Regions from separate parts of the uncultured Pseudosulfitobacter sp. genome, predicted to be linked through region 3. Evidence: riboswitches for the same ligand, from Rfam matches in the RefSeq annotation. Region 3 holds a riboswitch; each other region holds the start of a gene.
What was found. A riboswitch is a leader RNA that binds a small molecule or an ion and turns the genes downstream of it on or off. The one in region 3 is predicted to bind cobalamin.
Positions count from the first base shown of each region.

Region 1 (7,214 bases), on a different contig from region 3:
CCGGGCATTTCGTGCAGGTAAACCTCGGAGGCGGGGGCCATCAGGCCGGACTCAAACGCGGCGTATTGCGCGCGCACGCCTTCCCAATAGTCCGACATTTCGCGCACGGCGGCCATGTCCAGCCCGGTGTCGCGCGGTGTGTTGCGCAGTGCCTCGACGATCGAGCCAAGGCAGGGCTGCGAGGTGCCGCCCGAAAACGCGTCCATCGCCGCGTCGACCGCGTCCACACCCGCATCCGCCGCCGCCATCACCGTGGCTGCCGCCGCACCCGACGTGTCGTGCGTGTGGAAGTGGATCGGCAGGCCGACCTCTTGTTTCAGCGCATGGATCAGCGCCTTGGCCGCGGCGGGTTTCAGCAGGCCCGCCATGTCCTTCAGGCCCAGAATATGCGCGCCTGCATCTTTCAGGTCCTGACCCATCTGCACGTAATACTTCAGGTCGTATTTGGCGCGGTCGGGGTTCAGCATGTCGCCGGTGTAGCAAATGGTGCCTTCGCAGATCTTGCCGCTGTCGACCACTGCGTCCATCGCCACGCGCATGTTTTCCACCCAGTTCAGGCTGTCGAACACGCGGAACACGTCAACACCGCTGTCAGCGGCCTGTTTCACAAAGAACTGCACCACGTTGTCGGGATAGTTGGTGTAGCCCACCCCGTTCGAGCCGCGCAGCAGCATTTGCGTCATCACGTTGGGCATCCGCGCGCGCAGGTCGCGCAGGCGTTGCCACGGGCATTCCTGCAAGAAACGATAGGCCACATCGAAGGTCGCACCGCCCCAGCATTCGACGCTGAACAGTTGCGGCAGGTTTGCCGCATAGGCGGGGGCCGCCTTGATCATGTCGATCGAGCGCATCCGCGTGGCCAGCAAGGACTGGTGCCCGTCGCGCATGGTTGTGTCGGTCAGCAGCAGTTGCTTTTGCGCCTTCATCCAATCGGCGACGGCCTGCGCGCCCTTTTGCTCCAGCATGTTGCGGGTGCCCATGCTGGGTTCCTGCGCGGGCACTGGCGGTTTCGGCGCGCGCACGTTGGCGGGCAGGGGGCGGTCCTTGGTCTCGGGGTGGCCGTTCACGGTGATGTCCGCGATATAGGTCAGCACCTTGGTGCCCCGGTCGCGGCGGCGCGAGAACTGGAACAGCTCGGGCGTCGTGTCGATGAACTTGGTGGTATAGCTGTAATCGAGGAAGGTCGGGTGCTTCAGCAGGTTTTCGACGAAGGCGATGTTGGTGCTGACACCGCGAATACGGAATTCGCGCAGGGCGCGGTCCATGCGGGCGATGGCCATCTCGGGCGTCGGTGCCTTGGCTGTCACCTTGGTCAGCAGGCTGTCGTAATAGCGGGTGATGACGCCGCCCGCGTAAGCCGTGCCGCCGTCCAGACGGATGCCCAGACCCGTGGCCGACCGATAGGCGGTGATGCGGCCATAGTCGGGGATAAAGTTGTTCTGCGGGTCCTCGGTGGTGATCCGGGTTTGCAGGGCGTGGCCGTTCAGGGTCACGTCCGACTGGCTGTCCTTGCCGGTGGCGTCGGCGATGCTCTTGCCCTCGGCGATCAGGATCTGGGCGCGCACGATGTCGATGCCGGTGACTTCTTCGGTGACGGTGTGTTCCACCTGCACGCGCGGGTTCACTTCGATGAAATAGAACTGGCCGTCGTCCATATCCATCAGGAATTCGACGGTGCCGGCGCATTCGTAATTCACGTGTTTGCAGATCTTGTAGCCAAGCGCGCAGATCTCCTCGCGCTGCTCGGGTGTCAGGTAGGGGGCAGGGGCACGCTCCACGACCTTCTGGTTGCGCCGCTGCACGGAACAGTCGCGTTCAAACAGGTGGTACATGCCGCCATGTTTGTCGCCCAGGATCTGCACCTCGACGTGGCGGGCGCGCAGGATCATCTTTTCCAGATAGCCCTCGCCGTTGCCAAAGGCGGCCTCGGCCTCGCGGCGGCCTTCCAGCACCTTTTCTTCCAGCTCGTCGGGGCCGTTGATCGGACGCATGCCCCGACCACCGCCGCCCCAGGACGCTTTCAGCATCAGCGGATAGCCGACCTCGGCAGCCTCGGTGCGGATCGCGTCCATATCGGTGCCCAGCACTTCGGTCGCAGGGATCACCGGCACACCGGCCTCGACCGCCACACGCCGCGCGCTGGCCTTGTCGCCCAGGGCGCGCATGGTTTCGGCCTTGGGACCGATAAAGGTGATGCCCGCCGCGTCGCAGGCATCGACGAAATCGGGGTTTTCCGACAGCAGGCCGTACCCGGGGTGGATCGCGTCGGCACCCGACATGCGGGCCACGCGGATGATTTCCTCGATGCTCAGATAGGCCGCGACCGGCCCCATGCCTTCGCCAATGCGATAAGCTTCGTCCGCCTTGAACCGGTGCAGCCCCAGCTTGTCCTCTTCGGCAAAGACGGCCACCGTCTTTTTGCCCATCTCGTTGGCGGCCCGCATGATGCGGATGGCGATTTCACCACGGTTGGCGATGAGAATTTTGGAGAACTCAGTCAAGGTGGACATCCTTATGTAAGTAACGACCTGATGGTGTTCACGCAGGGTGTAGGTCAAATTATGCGACTGTTACAACCCAATGACACCGCTCAGCGGCGCGTTTGCGGCGCATCCGGTCTGCTCTCTGACATGTTAGCGCACAGACTCAGCAGGGCTGACGCAGATCGGGGCATTTGACAGGCGCGCCCATAGCGGTCGGGACGGAACAAAGCCGGACAGGGCGTCCGTGCAGGCGGGGCGTTCCGTGCGGGGTCTGCAATGAGAACATCCGTGGAACACCCTTTCCCTCGGGACGCGGGACCTGTATATCGGGCCACATGAGCAGTTTCGATGAAATGGACGCCTTTGAAGGCGCTTCGCTGTCCGCCCGCGCCATGGCCGCGCGCCCGCAACCCTATCTGGACGGGTTGAACCCTGCGCAACGGGCCGCTGTCGAACAGATGGACGGCCCAGTGCTGATGCTGGCAGGGGCGGGCACCGGCAAGACCCGCGCGTTGACGGCGCGAATCGTCCATTTGCTGATGACGGGACGCGCACGCCCGAACGAGGTGCTGGCCGTGACCTTTACCAACAAGGCCGCGCGCGAGATGAAGAACCGCGTGGGCCAGATGCTGGGCCAGCAGATCGAAGGCATGCCGTGGCTGGGCACTTTCCACGCCATCTGCGTCAAGCTGCTGCGGCGGCACGCGGAACTGGTGGGGTTGAAGTCGAACTTTACCATTCTGGACACGGACGACCAGTTGCGTCTGTTGAAACAACTGGTCAGTGCGGCGGGCATTGACGACAAACGCTGGCCCGCGCGGCAACTGGCCGGGGTCATTGATGCATGGAAAAACCGCGCGCTGACGCCGGACAAGATCCCGGCGGCGGATGCGGGGGCCTACAATCACAAGGGTGTCGAGCTGTACGCGCAATACCAGCGCCGGCTGATCGACCTGAACGCCACGGATTTCGGTGACCTGCTGTTGCACATGGTCACGATCTTTCAAAAGCACCCCGATGTGCTGGAACAGTATCAACGCTGGTTCAAATACATCCTTGTGGACGAATATCAGGACACCAACGTCGCCCAGTACCTTTGGCTGCGGCTGCTGGCGGGCGGGCACAAGAACATCTGTTGCGTGGGCGACGACGACCAGTCGATCTATGGCTGGCGCGGGGCCGAGGTGGGCAACATCCTGCGGTTTGAAAAGGATTTTCCCGGCGCGCATGTGGTGCGGCTGGAACAGAACTACCGCTCGACCCCGCATATTCTGGCGGCAGCGTCTGGCGTGATTGCGGGCAACTCGGACCGGCTGGGCAAGACGTTGTGGACCGAAGAGACCGAGGGCGAGATGGTGCGCCTGATCGGCCATTGGGACGGCGAGGAAGAGGCCCGCTGGATCGGTGAGGAGATCGAGGCGGCGCAGCGTGGCACCCGTGGCCTGCGGGCGATGAACCTGGACGAGATGGCGATCCTGGTCCGTGCTTCGCACCAGATGCGCGCCTTCGAGGACCGGTTCCTGACCATCGGGCTGCCCTACCGCGTGATCGGTGGCCCGCGCTTTTACGAGCGTTTGGAAATCCGCGATGCGATGGCCTATTTCCGTGTCGTGGTGTCGCCGGACAATGATCTGGCGTTTGAACGTATCGTCAACACGCCCAAGCGCGGCCTTGGCGACAAGGCGCAGCAGACGATCCAGATCACGGCGCGGGCCAATGGTGTGAACCTGGTCGAAGGCGCGCGGATTGCGGTTGAACAAGGGCTGATTAAGGGCAAGGGGGGTGCCGAGCTGCGCAAGCTGGTCGAGGGTATCGACCGTTGGTCCGCGATGCTGCGGTCGAACGGCACCCGCGTTCTGGACGATGACGACAGCGTGGTGGACACCGAAACCGACACCGCGCCGGACTATACCCACATCGAACTGGCCGAGGTGATTCTGGACGACAGCGGCTATACCGCCCACTGGCAGAACGACAAGACACCCGAGGCACCGGGGCGGCTGGAGAACCTCAAGGAGCTGATCAACCAGCTGCACAATTTCGAGAACCTGCAAGGGTTTCTGGAGCACGTTAGCCTGATCATGGACAACGAGCAGGAAGGCGAGGGCGCCAAGGTCAGCATCATGACCCTGCACGCGGCCAAGGGGCTGGAATTTCCCATGGTGTTCCTGCCCGGCTGGGAGGACGGCCTGTTCCCCTCGCAACGGTCAATGGATGAAAGCGGGCTGAAGGGGTTGGAGGAAGAGCGGCGGCTGGCCTATGTCGGCATCACCCGCGCCGAGGAAGTGTGCACGATTTCGTTCGTGTCGAACCGGTTCGTGTTCGGTCAGTGGCAGTCGGCCCTGCCGTCGCGGTTTATCGACGAATTGCCCGCCGACCACGTCGATGTGCTGACCCCGCCGGGGCTGCACGGTGGCAATTACGGTGCGGCCGGCATGGCCGAGGTCAAATCCCGCCTGCACGATGCTGCGGCCGATGCCAATGTCTACAACTCGCCCGGATGGCGGCGGTTGCAGGCGCGCAGTCAGGACCGGTCGGTCAGCCAGCCCCGCGAAAGCCGCAACACCACCATCGACGCCAGCGCCGTCAGCAGCTTTACCGTCGGTGAACGGGTGTTCCACCAGAAGTTCGGCTATGGCGCGGTTGTCGGGATCGAGGGCGACAAGCTGGAGATCGCGTTTGAAAAGGCGGGGCTGAAAAAGGTCGTGTCAAAGTTCATCACCGGCACCGACGATATTCCGTTTTAGGGCATGACCCCAGGGCACGTCGCAAACAGCCGCTTGCTGCCGTCTTTGCACTTGCTGTGAATCGGCTGCACTTCTAATCTGAACGTCCAAGGTGCCGCCCACGGGCGGAGAATTGGGAAGCCGGTGAGATGCCGGCGCTGCCCCCGCAACGGTGAGGGTGGGATGCAACGGGCAAGGCCACTGGGGACAGTCCCCGGGAAGGTGCCCGTCGCAGGCCGCAAGGCCGCCCGCCCCAAGCCCGGAAACCAGCCTTGGTGTTACGTGAATCGCGGGTGGCGATGGAGGCGGCTGTGCACAGGTCTGTTCCCGTGCTGCCCTTCCCGAACCATCCGTCCAATGGAATACGTCACGGGGCGTGACGGGAAAGGACGACAGATGTTTTCAAGGATCGTGGCAGGGCTTGCCGATCTGGACAATGCCGGTGCCGACGGCGATGCGGCGGCGCGGGCGGGGTTTCTGGAATGGGTGTTTACCCTGCCGCAGGACGTGCGGCCCAGACAGGCGGCGCGCGATGTGCTGGCGCATTGGGAGGATGACAACCCCGGCCCTGCGGTCAGCGCTTTTCTGGATCATATCGCAGCGGCGACGCATCACATTCCGACGCCACAGCGCCGGGGTGGGGCTGCGGGGCGTCGGATGGTGCATTAAGCGGTTTGGCACTGCGTAACCCTCACCTGTTGTCAGCGTGAGCCAGCAGTGGTTTTCGACAAGCGATTTGGTTGGGGAAACCGATCGACAGGTCTGCTCTCCTTGGGGCTCAAAGCAGCCCTTAGGGCGATTTGCTCTGAATGTCCGGTTCGAGCCTGTTCCTCTTTCCCCCGCGCGGAATCAAGGCCGAAGGCCGCCGCGCATCGCCGGGCCGCCCCACGGCACGGCGATTTGGTTGCTGTTGCGCGTGACGGACAGGTTGGATGTGCTTGGCTGCCATAAAGTGCCAGTCACAGAAGCAGGATCGCCGCACCACGGCCCGACGATGCGCGGCTTCGCATTCCATTTCTAACGGCAGCTTCGTCCCGCACAGCGACCAATCGCGCCGCGCGCCGACACCACATTCCGAACCCCCTCACAAACATAAAAAAACGGCGGCCCCGGGAGGATGGGACCGCCGCCTTTGCAATTGCCGGGACCAGGGAGGAGGAGAGGCCCGACAATTTTAGGGTGCGACGGGATCTGGGAGGAGAGACCGCCGCGTATTTTCACCACCGGGCCAGGGAGGAGGAGAGGCCAGGTGGCGATCCGTATCCCCGTTTGACCGGGGTAGAAGGTGCGGCGGCACTTGGGAGGAAGGGCCGCCGCCTAGTTCACCACCGGGTCAGGGAGGAGGAGAGACCCAAGTGGCGATCCAAACCCCCGTTTGACCGGGGTATCCTGTGCGGCGACACCTGAGGGAGGAGCGGTGTCGCCGCGTTAGTCACTGCGCAGGTCAGGGAGGAGGAAAGACCGGCAGCGATGTCGTATCCCCGTTTGATCGGGGAAAAGGTGCGGCGGCATCAGGGAGGAGGAGAGATACCGCCGCGTCGTGACGGACATTTCCGGGAGGAGGTGAAAATGCCCGAACTCGTATTACTTGTCGCCGTAGGCTGCCTCGGTGGCAATCCGGCGGATTTGCGAGCGGTGCAGGCCGAGATCAGCGAGATCGCGATCACCCAGGCTTGCCAGCTCGTTGAATGTTGTGCGGTAGACCGCGCGTTTTGCCTGACGTGCCGCAGCGGCGTCCAGCAGGCGTGCTGTGGTTGCCAGCAGACGCTCGGTCAGGCTTGCGTATGTGGTTGTCTGGTTCAGATAGGCCATGTTCGTCGGTGCCTCGGATGTTTGTTTTGCGTTCGTTTGCGTTCGTGTTGACTTCAATTTAGTGAAATGCTGCGCCTGCACAATAGACGTATCAACAATGCTGCCATGCAGCAAATGCATAGGGGGCACTGACCTATTTTTGCAAAGCGCCCAAGCCTTGTGCAAACCGCCGTTAGGGGTTGCACCTGCGGCG
Region 1 is NZ_CAXBJW010000001.1:1,289,259-1,296,472, reverse strand. Features, by position in the region: gene AAC077_RS06410 (pyruvate carboxylase) at 1-2,501, opposite strand, end outside; gene AAC077_RS06405 (UvrD-helicase domain-containing protein) at 2,819-5,230, shown strand; cobalamin riboswitch at 5,303-5,499, shown strand; gene AAC077_RS06400 (hypothetical protein) at 5,606-5,878, shown strand; gene AAC077_RS06395 (DUF1127 domain-containing protein) at 6,794-7,141, opposite strand.
Region 1: it holds a riboswitch for cobalamin, as region 3 does, so the genes downstream of both, AAC077_RS06400 (hypothetical protein) here and bluB (5,6-dimethylbenzimidazole synthase) in region 3, are expected to answer to the same signal.

Region 2 (7,214 bases), on a different contig from region 3:
CGCCAGGGATGTTATGAGATCAGAACGACGCACGGACGCCAAAGTAAATCGCGCGGTCAGAAGTGCCGTAGCCGTACGAGGTCTGGTATTGCTCGTTGGTCAGGTTCTCCAGCCGCACATAGCCTTCGGTGGTGTCGCTGAAGTCATAGGTCATGGAGGCGTTCACCACGGTGTAGTCGGGCATTGCATTGCCGCCGTCATTGGCGCGCCCTGCGACGTGGTTCAGCACCAGCTGGCCTGACAGCTTGTCGCTCAGGTCTGCCTCGACGCCAATGACAAAGTCGTGCTTGGGCACGCGTATCAACTGGTTGCCGCTTGAATCTTTGCCATCTGTGTAGGTGTACGAGCCGAACAGATCGGTGCCCGCCCCCAGCGCCACGCGGCCCGACAGTTCAAGGCCAGAAGTTCGCGATGCACCTTGCAACTGTTCAAAGCGCCCCGGAATCGGCCCAGTCCAGCCATCAGGATCAAAGTAGTCTATCAAGTTGTCGATTTCTGTGTAGAAGACGGTGGCCTTGATCTGTGCATCTTTGGCAAAGCGGTGTTCAACGCCAATCTCGGCGCTTCGGCTTTCTTCTTGAACCAATGACGAGTTGCCATAGAGAGGGTCGAACAACTCGTAGAGCGATGGCGCACGGAACCCGGTGCCAATGGACGCGCGCAGGGTGGTGTCCGCTGTGATGCGCCAGTTGGCCGCAAGACGGCCCGTGGTGAACCCGCCAAAGGTCGAGTGGTCGTCGTGACGAAGAGCAAAGCTCAGGTCCACATCCTCGGAGGCGGCATATTGTGCCTCGCCAAAGACCGACGCGATCTCGTAAGTGTTCTTGACTCCGTCGACGTCAGATTTTTCTTCGGTGTAGCTGGCGCCAAAGGCCAGATCAACCGCGCCCATCTGGGTCACGCCTTTGTAGGCGAGCTCGTTGCGGCGTCCATTGAAATTGCTATTGCCACCAGATTTATATTCGCGGTCGGTTTCTGAGTAATTCATGGAAAAAGTATGCTGAATTACACCGCCATCGACTTCAGCGTAAATGCGTGCGCCTTTCCGTGTAATAAGCGATAAATCGTCGGTATCTGTGAGGCCCGGATTGAAGCTGTCATATTCAGTTTCGCTATCGATGTAGTTCAATGCGAAACCAAGCTTGACAACATCGGTGGCCTGATGGGCACCCGTTAGAAAAAGCGTCGTGCCTTTATAACCGTCAGCTTCGTCGTTGCCATCATTTTCATCAGCCGCAGAAAACCCGTTGGTGTCGATATGGCTGAAGGTAAAGGCGAGCTCACCGCGCTCAGTTTTGGTCGCCACGCCAAATGTGGCGGAATAAGTGTCGTAGCTGCCTGCTTCGAAGCTATAGCGCAGTTGTGTTCCCATTTCGGTGGCACGCAGGGTGGTGATGTTGATCACCCCACCAATAGCCTCTGAACCGTAGATTGCTGATTGCGAGCCTTTCAGCACTTCGATCCGGTCGATACCCGCGGTGGTTAGGCTGCCGAATCCGAAAGATGTTTGCCCGCTGGAAGGGTCGGTCATGTCGATGCCGTCGATGTAGACGGGGATGTATTTGCCGGGCAGGCCACGGATGCGCAGCGTCGTGGTGCTGCCAAGGCCGCCATTGCCCGACACCGAAATGCCCGGCAAAGTGTCCAGCGTTTCTTCAACGCGCGCGCTGCTGCTCTTTTCGATGTCGTCCTGCTCGGCCACTTCGACCACAGTGCCGGTGCGTTTCGTCTCAACCGGCGTCTGGCTGGCCGAGACGGTGATCGTGCCCAGATCAAAGGCGTCATCCTGCGCCAGTGCAACGCGGGGCAGGGTGGCCATGGCCAGCACGGAGGCCGAAGCGAGTAGATGTTTCATAAAATTATCCCCTTACAGACGGGTCGGTTGGGTCCGGCCCTTTGGTCGTCGATATGGGAAAGGACAAAGCGCCTTCCGCCGGTGAAACGCCACCAAAGCGGTCAGGCCGCCGACACATACGCACCCCGCGCGTGTATCCGGGTGATCCCTTTGGCAGGTCTCCTGACTTGCGGGTCGATGCGGGGCCGCGCCTTCCCGGGGTTGATCCCCAGTGGCATGTGACGGCGGCGCTCACCGCTTACAGTTGCGGGGGCAGTCACGGATTTGGGGAAATTGCCCCGTACCGCGTTCCCTTTAACGACGAGTCACCCCGCCGAACCAAAGTAGGCGTGGCTTAGCCTGCGGATCGCTGCCGATCAAGTTGTGAATGCGACGCAGCAGGCGGGGCTTGCGTCAAACCGGCGTCAAAGGTGACTTGCAGGCGGCAGGGCAGGACGGTATCGGTTGGGTCTTGCCAGACCAGCCCTGACCGAAGGACGCGCCCCATGACCGACACCGCCACGAACCTTGAAAGCTACCGCGTGACCGCCGACGAACTGCGCCAGTTCATCGAGCGGATCGAACGTCTGGATGCCGAGAAAAAAGACCTTGCCGAACAGCAAAAAGAGGTGATGGCCGAAGCCAAAGGGCGCGGTTACGACACCAAGGTGATCCGCAAGGTCATCGCCCTGCGCAAGCGCGAGCCCGACGACATCGCCGAAGAAGAAGCGGTTCTGGAGATGTACAAAGAAGCGCTGGGCATGTCCTGACGCGGGGCGCGGGGCGCGCGATTGCTTGCCTCGCACCTGCTGCACCCTGTCCGTACCGGGACGGTGCACCTCTTTACTTGAATGCTTGCCGCCTTTGACCGGGCAGCGTAGCGTCAGGGGCGTGGTCAATTGTCGGCCACGGGGGGATTTTCATGCGACAGACCACCGGCTTTGCCGCGTTGCTTTGCGTCCTGTCAGGGATGTCATCACCGGCCCTGGCCTCCGAGGCTTGTGAGGTTGTCGCAACCGTTGCGGGCGCGGCAAGCGTGCCACTACATGCTGAACCCGACGAGAGTTCGGACCTTCTTCACGTTGTGCCCGTGGGAGATATTGTTCTTTACCCTCAACAGGATCTGGCTCCGGCGCAGTCGGAAAGCTGGCTGTGGGTGCGCCACGACAGCACACAACGCGACATCTGGCAAAGCGGCATCGCGGGCTGGTTGCGCGTTGAGAATGTGACAGATTGCGGCTGAGCGCGGCTGCGCCTAACCCTGGCCGTTCTCGAGAAACTGAGATGCGTCAAGAATGGTTTCCGCCAACCCGTCAAAGAAACGCGGCGACATGACATCAATCAAGCCCGAGGGCGCGCCCTCGGCCCTGGTCGGGCCTTCCGCGGCCTGTACCACGGCAAACATCGGTGTCTTGGCGCTCAGCAACTCACGATGGCTCGCGCCTGTGCCGTGCTTCAGGACATTGATCGCCAGGTAGTATTGGTGAAGCCTGTGGGCAAGATCGGCATGTCCGGCGGCCGACAACCGGGCTTCGACTTTGCGTGACAGCGGGCCGCGTTTGAAATGGCGCTGCATGCGTGCTTCGAACACGGTAAAGACATCGACGGCCGCCAATTCGATTGCGACCGTTTCAGATGTCACTTCTTCGATTTGCGCGCCCGACAGAGGCTGACCCTGCGCATGTTCCAGGATTGCCGAAATCCGGTCTTGTGACGCTTTCGCGGCAGTCAGTGCAGCGTTAACCAGTTCTGGCAGGGTCTGTGAGGATGTCATGGTGCGTCCTTGATAAGATTTGCTCTCCCAATAAGCTAAAATGTCGCCGAGGGTAGGCCAAATGTATCCGCCGGCTCTGCACAGTTTGCGGTCTTGGCAAGAGAAGAGGGGCTTGGCGATTCTCCCGCAAGGTTGGGCTGTGGCCACAGCAGGAGGGACATTTCGAAAGGAAGCGCCTTTGGCCCCGGTTTATGATGACATGCGCACGTATAAGAGCGCTGTGACTGCGCGAAAAATTACTGAGATTTAAGGAAAAATGGTGCCCCCACACGGACTCGAACCGCGGACCTACTGATTACAAATCAGTTGCTCTACCAGCTGAGCTATAGGGGCACTCGGGCGCTCGTTTACTGCGCTGTTACACGACGCGCAAGATGAAAATGCACTTGCTGATGCAGTTTATGTTTGGTGGTTTTCCCGACCGTCAAAAACGCTATAACAAACGCACGGGCACAGCCTTACAGGATCAGACACCCATTTATGCAGATTGTTCTTCATACAGGCGCGCACTTCACGGAAGAAGAGCGGTTGGTCAAATGCCTGCTGCGCAACAAGGAAGACTTTGCCGCCAAGGGCGTGGCCGTGCCCGGGCCTTCGCGCTATCGCAAATTGTTGCGTGATACGTTTGGCGCGATGCAGAACGCAGCACCCGCCGAAGGGGCGCGGGATGTTTTGCTGGATGCCATTCTGGACGCGGAAGATGCAGATCGTGTGATTCTGAGCCATGCGCATGTGTTCGGTGCGCCGCGCGCGTCGGTGCGGGGCGGGCTGCTTTATCCCAATGCGGCCGAGCGGATGGTGCAAATGAGCCAGCTTTTCCCGCATGACCAGATCGAGATGTTCACAGCGCTGCGCAATCCGGCGGCGTTTTTGCCCGCGGTGTTCCGTGCGTCACCGCATGAAAGCGTGGACGCGTTTCTGGGTGGGGTCGATCCGGCGGATGTGCGGTGGTCGGACATGCTGGTCGAAGTGCGTGCGGCCGCGCCCAACGTGAACATCACGGTGTGGTGCAACGAGGACACGCCGCTGATCTGGGCCGAGATCATCCGCGAGATGGCGGGGCTGGAGCACAACGAAAAGATCATCGGCGGCTTTGACGTGCTGGGTGACATCATGTCGCCCGAAGGGATGCAGCGGTTTCGCGGCTATCTCAAGACCCATCCGGCGATGACCGAGATCCAGAAACGCCGGGTGATCGCGGCGTTTCTGGACAAATACGCGCTGGAAGACGAGATCGAGGAAGAGCTGGACATGCCCGGCTGGACCGAGGATCTGGTTGACGAGCTGACCGAGGTCTATGACGACGACATGCTGCGCATCCAGCGGATGCCGGGGGTGACGCTGATCGCGCCCTGACAGAGCATGTTGTGGTTGAACCGGCGTTGACACGCGGCCAGTGTTCCCACACTCATGCGGCGAACAATTATGTTCGGCTTTGAAAACATGGACAAAAACACATGCGCAAACTTGCCTTGCCGCTGATCGCCGCACTGGCGTTGGTCGCCTGCGGGACATCGACACCGACATCTACATCGGCCCCCAAGAAACAGCCAACGCCGGAACAACGTGCGGAAATTGAAAAGGCCCGCGCCGATATGGTCGCGGCAGAATGCGCTCTGTACGCCGAGGCAAAGACGCGGCAGCCGGATTTCAAGATGCCGGCCCAGTGTCAGTCATAAGCCGCGTGTGAAAATGGCCGCTTGGGATGCAAGCGGCCATATGTTCTGCGGGGCGATGGGGGGCCTTGTCAGCGCTCTAACTGCGCCGCTGCCTGTGCCAGCGCTGTGATCCCGTCCCAGTCCCCCGCCAGCACCATATCCTTGGGGGCAACCCAGGACCCGCCTGCACAAACGACGTTCGGCAGGCTCAGGTAATCTGCGGCATTGGCCGGGCTGACGCCGCCCGTGGGGCAGAACATCACCTGCGGGATCGGCGCGCCGATGGCTTTGATCGCGGCCGCCCCGCCCGAGGCTTCGGCGGGAAAAAACTTTAGCATGGTGTAGCCGCGTTCCAGCAGGCGCATCGCCTCGGATGCGGTGGCGGCACCGGGCAGCAGAGGCAGGTCGGCCTCTTCGCAGGCGTCCAGCAGGCGGTCGGTTGCGCCGGGGGACACGCCGAATTGCGCGCCTGCGTCTTTGGCAGCTTGCACATCGGCAGGGGTCAGCAGGGTGCCGGCGCCCACGACGCCACCCGGAACGCCCGCCATCTCGCGGATCACGTCAAGGGCGGCAGGCGTGCGCAACGTCACCTCAAGCGCGGGCAGCCCGCCCGCCACAAGGGCGCGGGCCAGCGGCGCGGCGTGGGTGGCGTCGTCGACCACCAGAACCGGAATGATCGGGGCCATTTGCGCAATGCGCAGGGCGGCGGCGCTGGCGTCTTGGGGTGTCATCGTGTTTCTCCTGTTGTGTCTTAAACGACCACGGCAGCGCCGGTGTCGGCCCCGCCCACGTTGGCGCGGAACATGGCGAACAGCTCGCGGCCCACGCCGTTGCGGTTGCCGCTCAGGTCGGCAGTGGCGGGCGCGCGGTCTTCGATTCCTTCGGCCAGAACCTGAAGCGTTCCGGCCTTGGCGTCCAGCCGTATCATGTCGCCGTCGCGTACCTTGGCGATCAGCCCGCCGTCCAGTGCCTCGGGGCTGACGTGGATTGCGGCGGGGGTCTTGCCCGATGCCCCGGACATGCGCCCGTCGGTGACCAGCGCCACCTTTTGCCCGCGTCCTTGCATCACGGCCATCAGCGGGTTCAGCGCGTGCAGTTCGGGCATGCCGTTGGCCTTGGGCCCCTGAAACCGCACCACGATCACACAGTCGTCGGTCAGGGTGCCTGCCTTGAACGCGGCCTTGACCTCTTCCTGGTCGTGGAACACGCGGGCAGGGGCCTCGATCAGCTGGTGTTCATCCGCAACGGCCGAGATTTTGATCACCCCGCGCCCAAGATTGCCGTTCAACTGTTTAAGGCCCCCCTGCGGTGCAAAGGGATCACTGGCGGGGCGCAGGATACGATCATTCTGGCTGTGGCGTGGGGCGTCCTGCCAGCGGACTTCGCCGTCGATCAGTTTGGGTTCTTGCGTGTAGTCTTGCAGGCCGTTGCCCATGACAGTGACTGTGTCAGGATGCAGAAGGCCCGCGTCCAGCAGTTCGCCGATCATATAGGTCAGCCCACCCGCCGCGTGAAAATGGTTCACGTCGGCCAGCCCGTTGGGATAGACGCGCGCCATCAGCGGTGTCGCGTCAGAGATGTCGGAGAGGTCTTGCAGGTCAAGCTGCACGCCCGCGGCGCGGGCCATGGCGATGATGTGGATCACCAGATTGGTCGATCCGCCCGTCGCCATCAGCCCCACCAGACCGTTCACAAAGGTGCGCTCGTCCAGAATATCACAGACGGGGCGGTAATCATTGCCCAGGTTGGTGATTTCCAGCGCGCGTTTGGCGCCCGCATGGGTCAGCGCATCGCGCAGGTCGGTGTCGGGGTTCACGAAAGACGCACCGGGCAGGTGCAGGCCCATGAACTCCATCAGCATCTGGTTGGAATTGGCGGTGCCGTAGAACGTGCAGGTGCCCGGACCGTGATAGGATGCCATCTCGGCCTCCATCAGCTTGTCGCGGCC
Region 2 is NZ_CAXBJW010000001.1:276,189-283,402, forward strand. Features, by position in the region: gene AAC077_RS01390 (ABC transporter substrate-binding protein) at 1-33, opposite strand, end outside; gene AAC077_RS01395 (TonB-dependent receptor) at 20-1,855, opposite strand; cobalamin riboswitch at 1,990-2,193, opposite strand; gene AAC077_RS01400 (DUF2312 domain-containing protein) at 2,341-2,604, shown strand; gene AAC077_RS01405 (hypothetical protein) at 2,757-3,077, shown strand; gene AAC077_RS01410 (hypothetical protein) at 3,090-3,608, opposite strand; tRNA gene AAC077_RS01415 (tRNA-Thr) at 3,866-3,941, opposite strand; gene AAC077_RS01420 (hypothetical protein) at 4,089-4,964, shown strand; gene AAC077_RS01425 (hypothetical protein) at 5,066-5,287, shown strand; gene eda (bifunctional 4-hydroxy-2-oxoglutarate aldolase/2-dehydro-3-deoxy-phosphogluconate aldolase) at 5,356-5,997, opposite strand; gene edd (phosphogluconate dehydratase) at 6,018-7,214, opposite strand, start outside.
Region 2: it holds a riboswitch for cobalamin, as region 3 does, so the genes downstream of both, AAC077_RS01395 (TonB-dependent receptor) here and bluB (5,6-dimethylbenzimidazole synthase) in region 3, are expected to answer to the same signal.

Region 3 (7,214 bases):
CATCGCGATCTCTGCGGGAAAGCTTAGCATGATGTCGGCAGCCGACAGATCGTCCAGCACGAAATGGCCCGACGGACGCAGCACGTCGTTCATATAGCCAAAGTGCGAATTCAGTTGTTCGTGAATGCGCGGATGCAGCGGTGCACCCGCCTCGCCCAACCGCCCCACGTACAGGTTCAGCAGGATCGGGGTCATCGCGGACCCTTCGGCAAAGTGCATCAGCTCAAGGTGTTGCACATAGGCGGGGTCGTCTTTCGCAGGCACCATCTGGGGCGCGTGTTTGGCGCAGATCACTTCGACGATGGCAGCGCTTTCGGTGATCAGCCGGCCATCCATCTCGATCATCGGGGATTTGCCCAGCGGGTGAATCGCGGTCAGTTCCGGCGGCGCGAGGTTGGTTTTCTCGTCGCGTTTGTAATGCTTGACCGTGTACTCGGCGCCGGCCTCTTCGAGCAGCCACAGAATACGATGAGAGCGGGACCGGTTGAGGTGATGCAATGTGATCATCCGCTCAGGTTGGCACGGGAATCCGGCGTTGGAAACCGGTTTTTCAATGTCGTGACGCAAGGAGAGGTTTCAGCCAAGAACCTGACTGCGCGGGTTTGTCGTTTCGTCGGGCGCGGTTTATCAAAGTGGCTGACACTGGTTCGGGGGCGTCTGTGACTCGCATATCCTTTCTGACACTTTTTGTGCTGCTGCTGGCCGGTCCTGCGGCCACACAAGTGCAGCCCGACGGCTGGAACGCCGAGAAATGCAGCCGCTATTCGGTTGCATGGACGCAGATGACCGCCGGCGACATGGCCGGTATCAGCGCGCGGTTCCTGGACGATCATGCCGCCTTTCTGGCGTCGGGGTGTTTGCAGGGTCGGGTGTGTCCGGTGAGCGATGCAGAATACGAACTGGCCGATACTTTGGCGCTGATGGCGGTGGCCGAGGGCATGGCCGGATCGTTCCTGCCGTTTTCCTGCGCGGTGCCGGAATGAAGCGGTTGCTGATGGTCACGGCGCTGTGTCTGGGCGCCGCAGGGGCTCAGGCCGCCGAGGTTTGTACCCTGGTTATTGATGCGCGCAGCGGCGCGGTTTTGATGGAGCGGGGCGACTGCGACACCCGCGTGACGCCCGCATCAACGTTCAAGGTGCCGTTGGCGCTGATCGGGTTTGAGACGGGGTTTCTGACCGATACGCAGACACCGGTGTTCACGCCGCACGACGGCGACCCGGATTGGGGCGGCGCAGCATGGCAACAGCCCACCACGCCCGAACGGTGGCTGAAATATTCGGTGGTCTGGTATTCGCAGCGGATCACGCGGACACTGGGCGCGGATGTGCTGCGCAATCATGCGCTGGCCTACGGGTACGGCAATGGCGATTTCTCGGGCGATGCCGGGTTTGACAACGGGCTGGAACGCGCATGGATCGCGTCTTCGTTGAAAGTATCCCCGCGCGAGCAGGTGGCATTCCTGCGCGGGCTGGTGGCCGATACGCTGCCTGCCACCCCGCGTGCGATGGCGCTGACCCGCGCGACGGTCGAAACACGAAAGGTGGACGGCTGGCAGGTGAAGGGCAAAACCGGCACCGCCTTTCCGCGCCGCGCGGACCGGTCGTTTGACCGCGCTGCCGGATGGGGCTGGTTCGTCGGTTGGGCGCAAAAGGGCGAACGGATAATGGTTTTTGCCACGCTGTCCAAGGCCACCACGCGGCAGGACGGATCACCGGGCAACCTGACCCGCGATGGGTTCTTGCGCGACTGGCCCGCATTGGCGCTGACACTGCCCAAGGGGTGACCGCGCAGAGGCCAAGCGAAATATCACCGCCTTCTAATTTGGGATATGTTATAACGTTACGAATCATGACATAGGTGCGGCCTCATCACTTAAGAGAGGTACAAATGATGCAACTGTCGTTCTCAACGCACATCGCCGCAACCGCCCTTGGGGCCTTGGTTTTGTGCGCCCCGCTGGCGCGGGCAGAAACAAAGACACACAGTCACGATCACGCCGCACACGATCATGCACACAGCCACGACCACAGCGCAGACGACATCTATCACGGTCATTTTGACGACAGCCAGATTGCCGCGCGCACGCTCGCGGATTGGCAGGGCGACTGGCAATCGGTCTACCCGCTGCTGCAAAACGGCACGCTGGATCCGGTCATGCAGCACAAGGCCGAAAGCGGCGACAAATCAGCCGCCGACCATCGCGTCACCTACGAGACGGGTTATAAAACCGACGTGGACCGTATTGTGATCGACGGCGACACCGTGACCTTTACCCAAAACGACGTGACCTTTGGCGGCACCTATGCCGATGATGGCTACGAGGTTCTGACCTACAAGGCAGGCAACCGCGGCGTGCGCTACATCTTTGAAAAGGTCGCAGGCGACGCGCAGGCGCCCGCGTTCATCCAGTTCAGCGACCACGCCATCGCCCCCCAAACGGCAGGGCACTATCACCTGTATTGGGGCGACGACCGCGCCGCATTGCTGGACGAGGTGACCAACTGGCCCACCTACTACCCGTCCGACAAAACCGGCGACCAGATTGCGGCGGATATGATGGCACATTAGAGCCGCTTACTCTGACCGCATCAGGCCCCGGCACACCCGGGGCCTGACTGTCGCCAACACAGGCTCAAGGCTCACCCTGCCATCTGCCGTCAAATATCATTTCTTCCAGCGGCAGACGGCGCGACCAGCCTTTGACCTCCAGCTCGGGGCGGTCATACAGCTCGTCGACATAGCCAAGACACAGGTAGCCCACGATTTCGATCCGGTCGGGAATGCCCAGAATGGCCCGCAGGTCCGCATCCCGAAAGATGCTGACCCAGCCCATGCCGATCCCCTCGGCTCGCGCGGCCAACCACAGGTTCTGGATCGCGCAGACGGTGCTGTAGACATCCATGTTCGGATTGTGCGTGCGCCCCAGCACCACCTTGCCGCCCCGCGACCGGTCGCAGGTGACGCAGATGTTGACCGGCGCCTTGCGGATGCCCTCCAGCTTCAGCGATGTGTAAGTTTCGCGGCGGGTCCCTTCGAACATCTCGGCGGCCTCGGCATTGGCTTGCTGAAAGGCCCGCCAGACGCGATCGCGGTCTTGTTGCGCGCGGATCACGATGAAATTCCACGGCTGGCTCAGGCCGACCGACGGCGCGTGATGCGCCGCCTCCAGCAGCCTGCGCAACACGTCATCCGCCACCGGATCGGGCAGAAACTGGTCGCGCACGTCGCGGCGCGTGTGGATCGCTTTGTAAACGGCGTCTCGTTCAGCGGTGGAAAAGGGCGCGGCCTGCGCCAGCGCGGTGGATGTCGTCATTGTTTGGTCCCCAACAACACGTATATGCGGCCACCCTGCCGTCCACGCGGGGCACACCGTGCTGTCTGGCCGGTCTTCTGACTTGGGATCGCCTGGCCCCCTGCGCCTTCCCGGAGTGATCCAGTGGCATGTGCAGCAGGCCATCCCCCTTACAGCGTTGGGCACGTGCCGGAATTTCACCGGCTTCCCGATTCTCCCGACAGGCGGGCACCAGACAGGGGCAGGATGCACGGAAATTGCCGACGAACAAAAGCCCCACAGACGAAAAAAGGCCCCGGACGCTGCCGGAGCCTTTCAAATTCAGATGTCAGCCGCGCTTATTGCGGAATGTCGCCTTCGATGCCTTCGACATAAAAGTTCATGCCAGCCAGCGTGCCGTCATCGGCCGTTTCACCCTCGGCCAGCCAATCGCTGCCGTCCTGCTTTTTCAGCGGGCCGGTGAAGGGGTGGTATTCACCCGATGCGATCTGGTCTTTCAGCGCCAGCGCCTCGGCTTTGACCTCGGCGGGAACCGCGTCCGAAATCTCGCCGATGCCAACCATGCCCGGGCCAATACCGTCCCATGTTTCTGTCGAGGACCAAGTGCCGTCCATCACGGCCTTGGTGCGGGCGATGTAATAGGGTGCCCAGTTGTCGATGATCGAGGACACGCGCGGCATGGGCGCGTATTGCCCCATGTCGGATGCCTGACCAAAGGTGATCACGTTGCCCGCTTTTTGCGCCGCAGCCTGCGGAGCGGTCGAGTCGGTGTGTTGCAGGATCACGTCTGCGCCCTGTTCGATCAGAACCTTGGCGGCGTCGGCTTCCTTGGCCGGATCAAACCATGTGTAAGCCCAGATGATCTTGAACTGGACGTCAGGGTTAACCTTCTTGGCATGGATATAGGCCGAGTTGATGCCACGGATCACTTCGGGGATCGGGAACGACCCGATATAACCGACGATGTTCGATTTGGTCATCGCACCGGCGATATGCCCCTGAATGGCGCGGCCTTCATAGAAGCGGGCCGAATAGGTCGAAACGTTGTCAGCGCGCTTGTAGCCGGTGGCGTGCTCGAACTTCACGTTCGGGAATTTGGCCGCAACGTTGATGGTCGGGTCCATGTAGCCGAACGACGTGGTAAAGATCAGATCGGCACCGTCCAGCGCCATCTGCGTCATAACGCGTTCGCTGTCGGGGCCTTCGGCCACGCTTTCCACGTAGACGGTTTCGACCTTGTCGCCGAACTCTTCTTCCAGGGCCAGACGCCCTTGGTTGTGCTCGTAGGTCCAGCCGCCGTCGCCGACGGGGCCGACAAAGACAAAGCCGACCTTGGTCTTGTCCTGGGCAAAAGCGCCCGTGGCAAGGCCCAGCGTCAAGGCCGCCGTGGCCATCAGTTTGGTGAAGGTCATGAGTGTTATACTCCCCGGTTTATTGGCCTCAGTGCGAGGCATGGAAAATGCGCCCCAGAGAACCCGGTGCGCGGGATTTGTCAGCAGACAGGATCACCAGAACGATGATCGTTACGATGTAGGGTGACATTGCCAGATACTCGACAGGAATGGCAACGCCCGCGCCTTGCAGATTCAACTGCAACTGGGTGATGCCGCCGAAAAGATAGGCGCCCAGCAAAACGCGCCACGGCTTCCACGAGGCGAAGACGACCAGCGCCAATGCGATCCAGCCGACGCCGGCGGTCATGCCTTCGGTCCATTGCGGCACGCGGATCAGCGAAATATAGGCCCCGCCCAACCCCGCACAGGCCCCGCCGAACAGGATGGCGGCCATGCGGATGCGTTTGACCTTGTAGCCCAGTGCATGCGCCGCATCGTGGTTTTCCCCAACGGCGCGCAACACCAGACCGGCGCGGGTGTATTTCAGGCCCGCCCAGACGCCCAGCACGATCAGCAGCCCGATATAGACCATCGCATCATGGCTGAACAGAATGCGGCCCAGCACCGGAATATCGCTCAGCGGGCCAAGGTCCAGATCGGCCATGCGCGGCGGTTTCACCCCCACATAGCTTTGCCCCATCAGCGCCGACAGCCCCAGCCCGAACAGGGTCAGCCCAAGGCCGGACGCCACCTGATTGGCCAGCGCCACCTGTGTCAGGAACACGAACAACAGCGACAGCACCGCACCGCCCGCCGCCGCCCCGATGAACCCCAGCGCGGGCGATCCGGTGTTCACCGCCACGATAAAGCCCGCGATGGCGCCGACGATCATCATCCCCTCGACGCCCAGGTTCAGAACGCCCGCACGTTCCACCACCAGCTCGCCCGTGGCGGCCAGAAGGATCGGGGTGGCCGCACTCATCAGGGCGGCCAGCAAAAGGATCGGATTGATTACTGACAGGTCCATCACGCCACCTCTGCCGCGCCGAAACGCAGCCTGTAGTTGGTCAGCACATCCAGCGCCAACAGGAAAAACAACAACATGCCCTGAAACACCTGAATGGCGGCAGCGGGCAGGCCAAGCTGCGATTGTGCAATGTCACCGCCGATATAGGTCAGCGCCATCAACGCACCGGCCAGCAGAATGCCAATGGGATGCAACCGGCCCAGAAAGGCCACGATGATCGCGGTAAATCCATAGCCCACGTTAAAGTCGATGGTGATCTGGCCCGCTGGTCCCGCGACCTCGAACATGCCGGCCAGCCCCGCCAGCATCCCCGACGCGCCCAGACAGAACAGCACCAGCCGCGCGGGGTTCACACCGCCGAACTTGGCCGCCCGCGGCGCTTCACCCGTGACCCGAATGGCAAAACCCAGCCGGTGCCGCGTCAGCAGAACATAGGCGAATATCACCGCAATCAGCGCGGCCACAACGCCCCAATGCATCCCCGATCCGGCGATGATCTCTGCGTTATGAGCGGATGCATATTGTTGCAGGTTCCGCGAACCCGGAAAGCCATAGCCTTCGGGGTTTTTCAGCAACCCCAGGGACATCGACGACAAAAGCTGCTCGGCCACGTAGACCAGCATCAGGCTGACCAGAATTTCATTGGTCCCGAACTTGACCTTCAACAGCCCCGGGATCATCGCCCACAGGAACCCGCCCAGGCCGCCACACAGGACCATCAGCGGGAAAATCCACCATGCGTCCAGCGGATAGAACGCCAGTGCCGCCGCCGCTCCGCAGATCGCACCGATGATGTACTGCCCCTCGGCTCCGATGTTCCAGATGCCCGCGCGAAACCCCAGCGCCAGCCCCATGGCGATCAACACCAAGGGCGCGCCTTTGACCAGCAGTTGCGGGCGGTAATAAAACGCAAACTCTCCAAACAGCGGCTGCCAGAAAATCGTCAGGATGGATTGCAGCGGGTCCTTGCCCAGCACCGCAAACAGCAGCCCGCCAAAGACCATCGTCGCCAGCACCGCCAACAGCGGCGTGGCCAGCGCCATCGCCCGGCTTGGCTGTGGCCGCTTCTCAAGCCTGATCATGCGCGGCCCCCATCTTCATCTTGCAAAATAACCGCGCCCCGAAGGGCCGGTCGGCCAAATATCCAAAGGTCACACATGGGCCACCTCCATCCCGTGTGCGCCGCCCATCATCTGACCGATCTCGGCCACCGTCAGCCCTGCTGCGGGGCGCACCGCACTCAGCCGTCCTTCGTTCAGGGCGGCAAAATTGTCTGAAATCTCCATCAGCTCGTCCAGATCCTGCGAAATCACGATCACCGCAGCACCGCCTTCGGCCAGATCCAGCAGCGCCTGCCGGATCGCGGCGGCGGCAGAGGCATCGACACCCCAGGTGGGCTGGTTCACCACCAGAACTTCGGGCCGTTGCAATATCTCGCGCCCGATCACGAACTTCTGCAAGTTGCCCCCCGACAGGGACCGCGCCGCGTTGCCCGGTCCCGGCGTGCGCACGTCGAAATCGGCGATGATCTGGTTGGCAAAGCTGCGCGCCGCGCCCCAGT
Region 3 is NZ_CAXBJW010000007.1:20,437-27,650, reverse strand. Features, by position in the region: gene AAC077_RS15395 (glutathione S-transferase) at 1-507, opposite strand, end outside; gene AAC077_RS15390 (hypothetical protein) at 660-983, shown strand; gene blaOXA (class D beta-lactamase) at 980-1,783, shown strand; gene AAC077_RS15380 (metal-binding protein ZinT) at 1,891-2,568, shown strand; gene bluB (5,6-dimethylbenzimidazole synthase) at 2,633-3,313, opposite strand; cobalamin riboswitch at 3,363-3,543, opposite strand; gene AAC077_RS15370 (BMP family ABC transporter substrate-binding protein) at 3,631-4,704, opposite strand; gene AAC077_RS15365 (ABC transporter permease) at 4,733-5,653, opposite strand; gene AAC077_RS15360 (ABC transporter permease) at 5,653-6,735, opposite strand; gene AAC077_RS15355 (ABC transporter ATP-binding protein) at 6,805-7,214, opposite strand, start outside.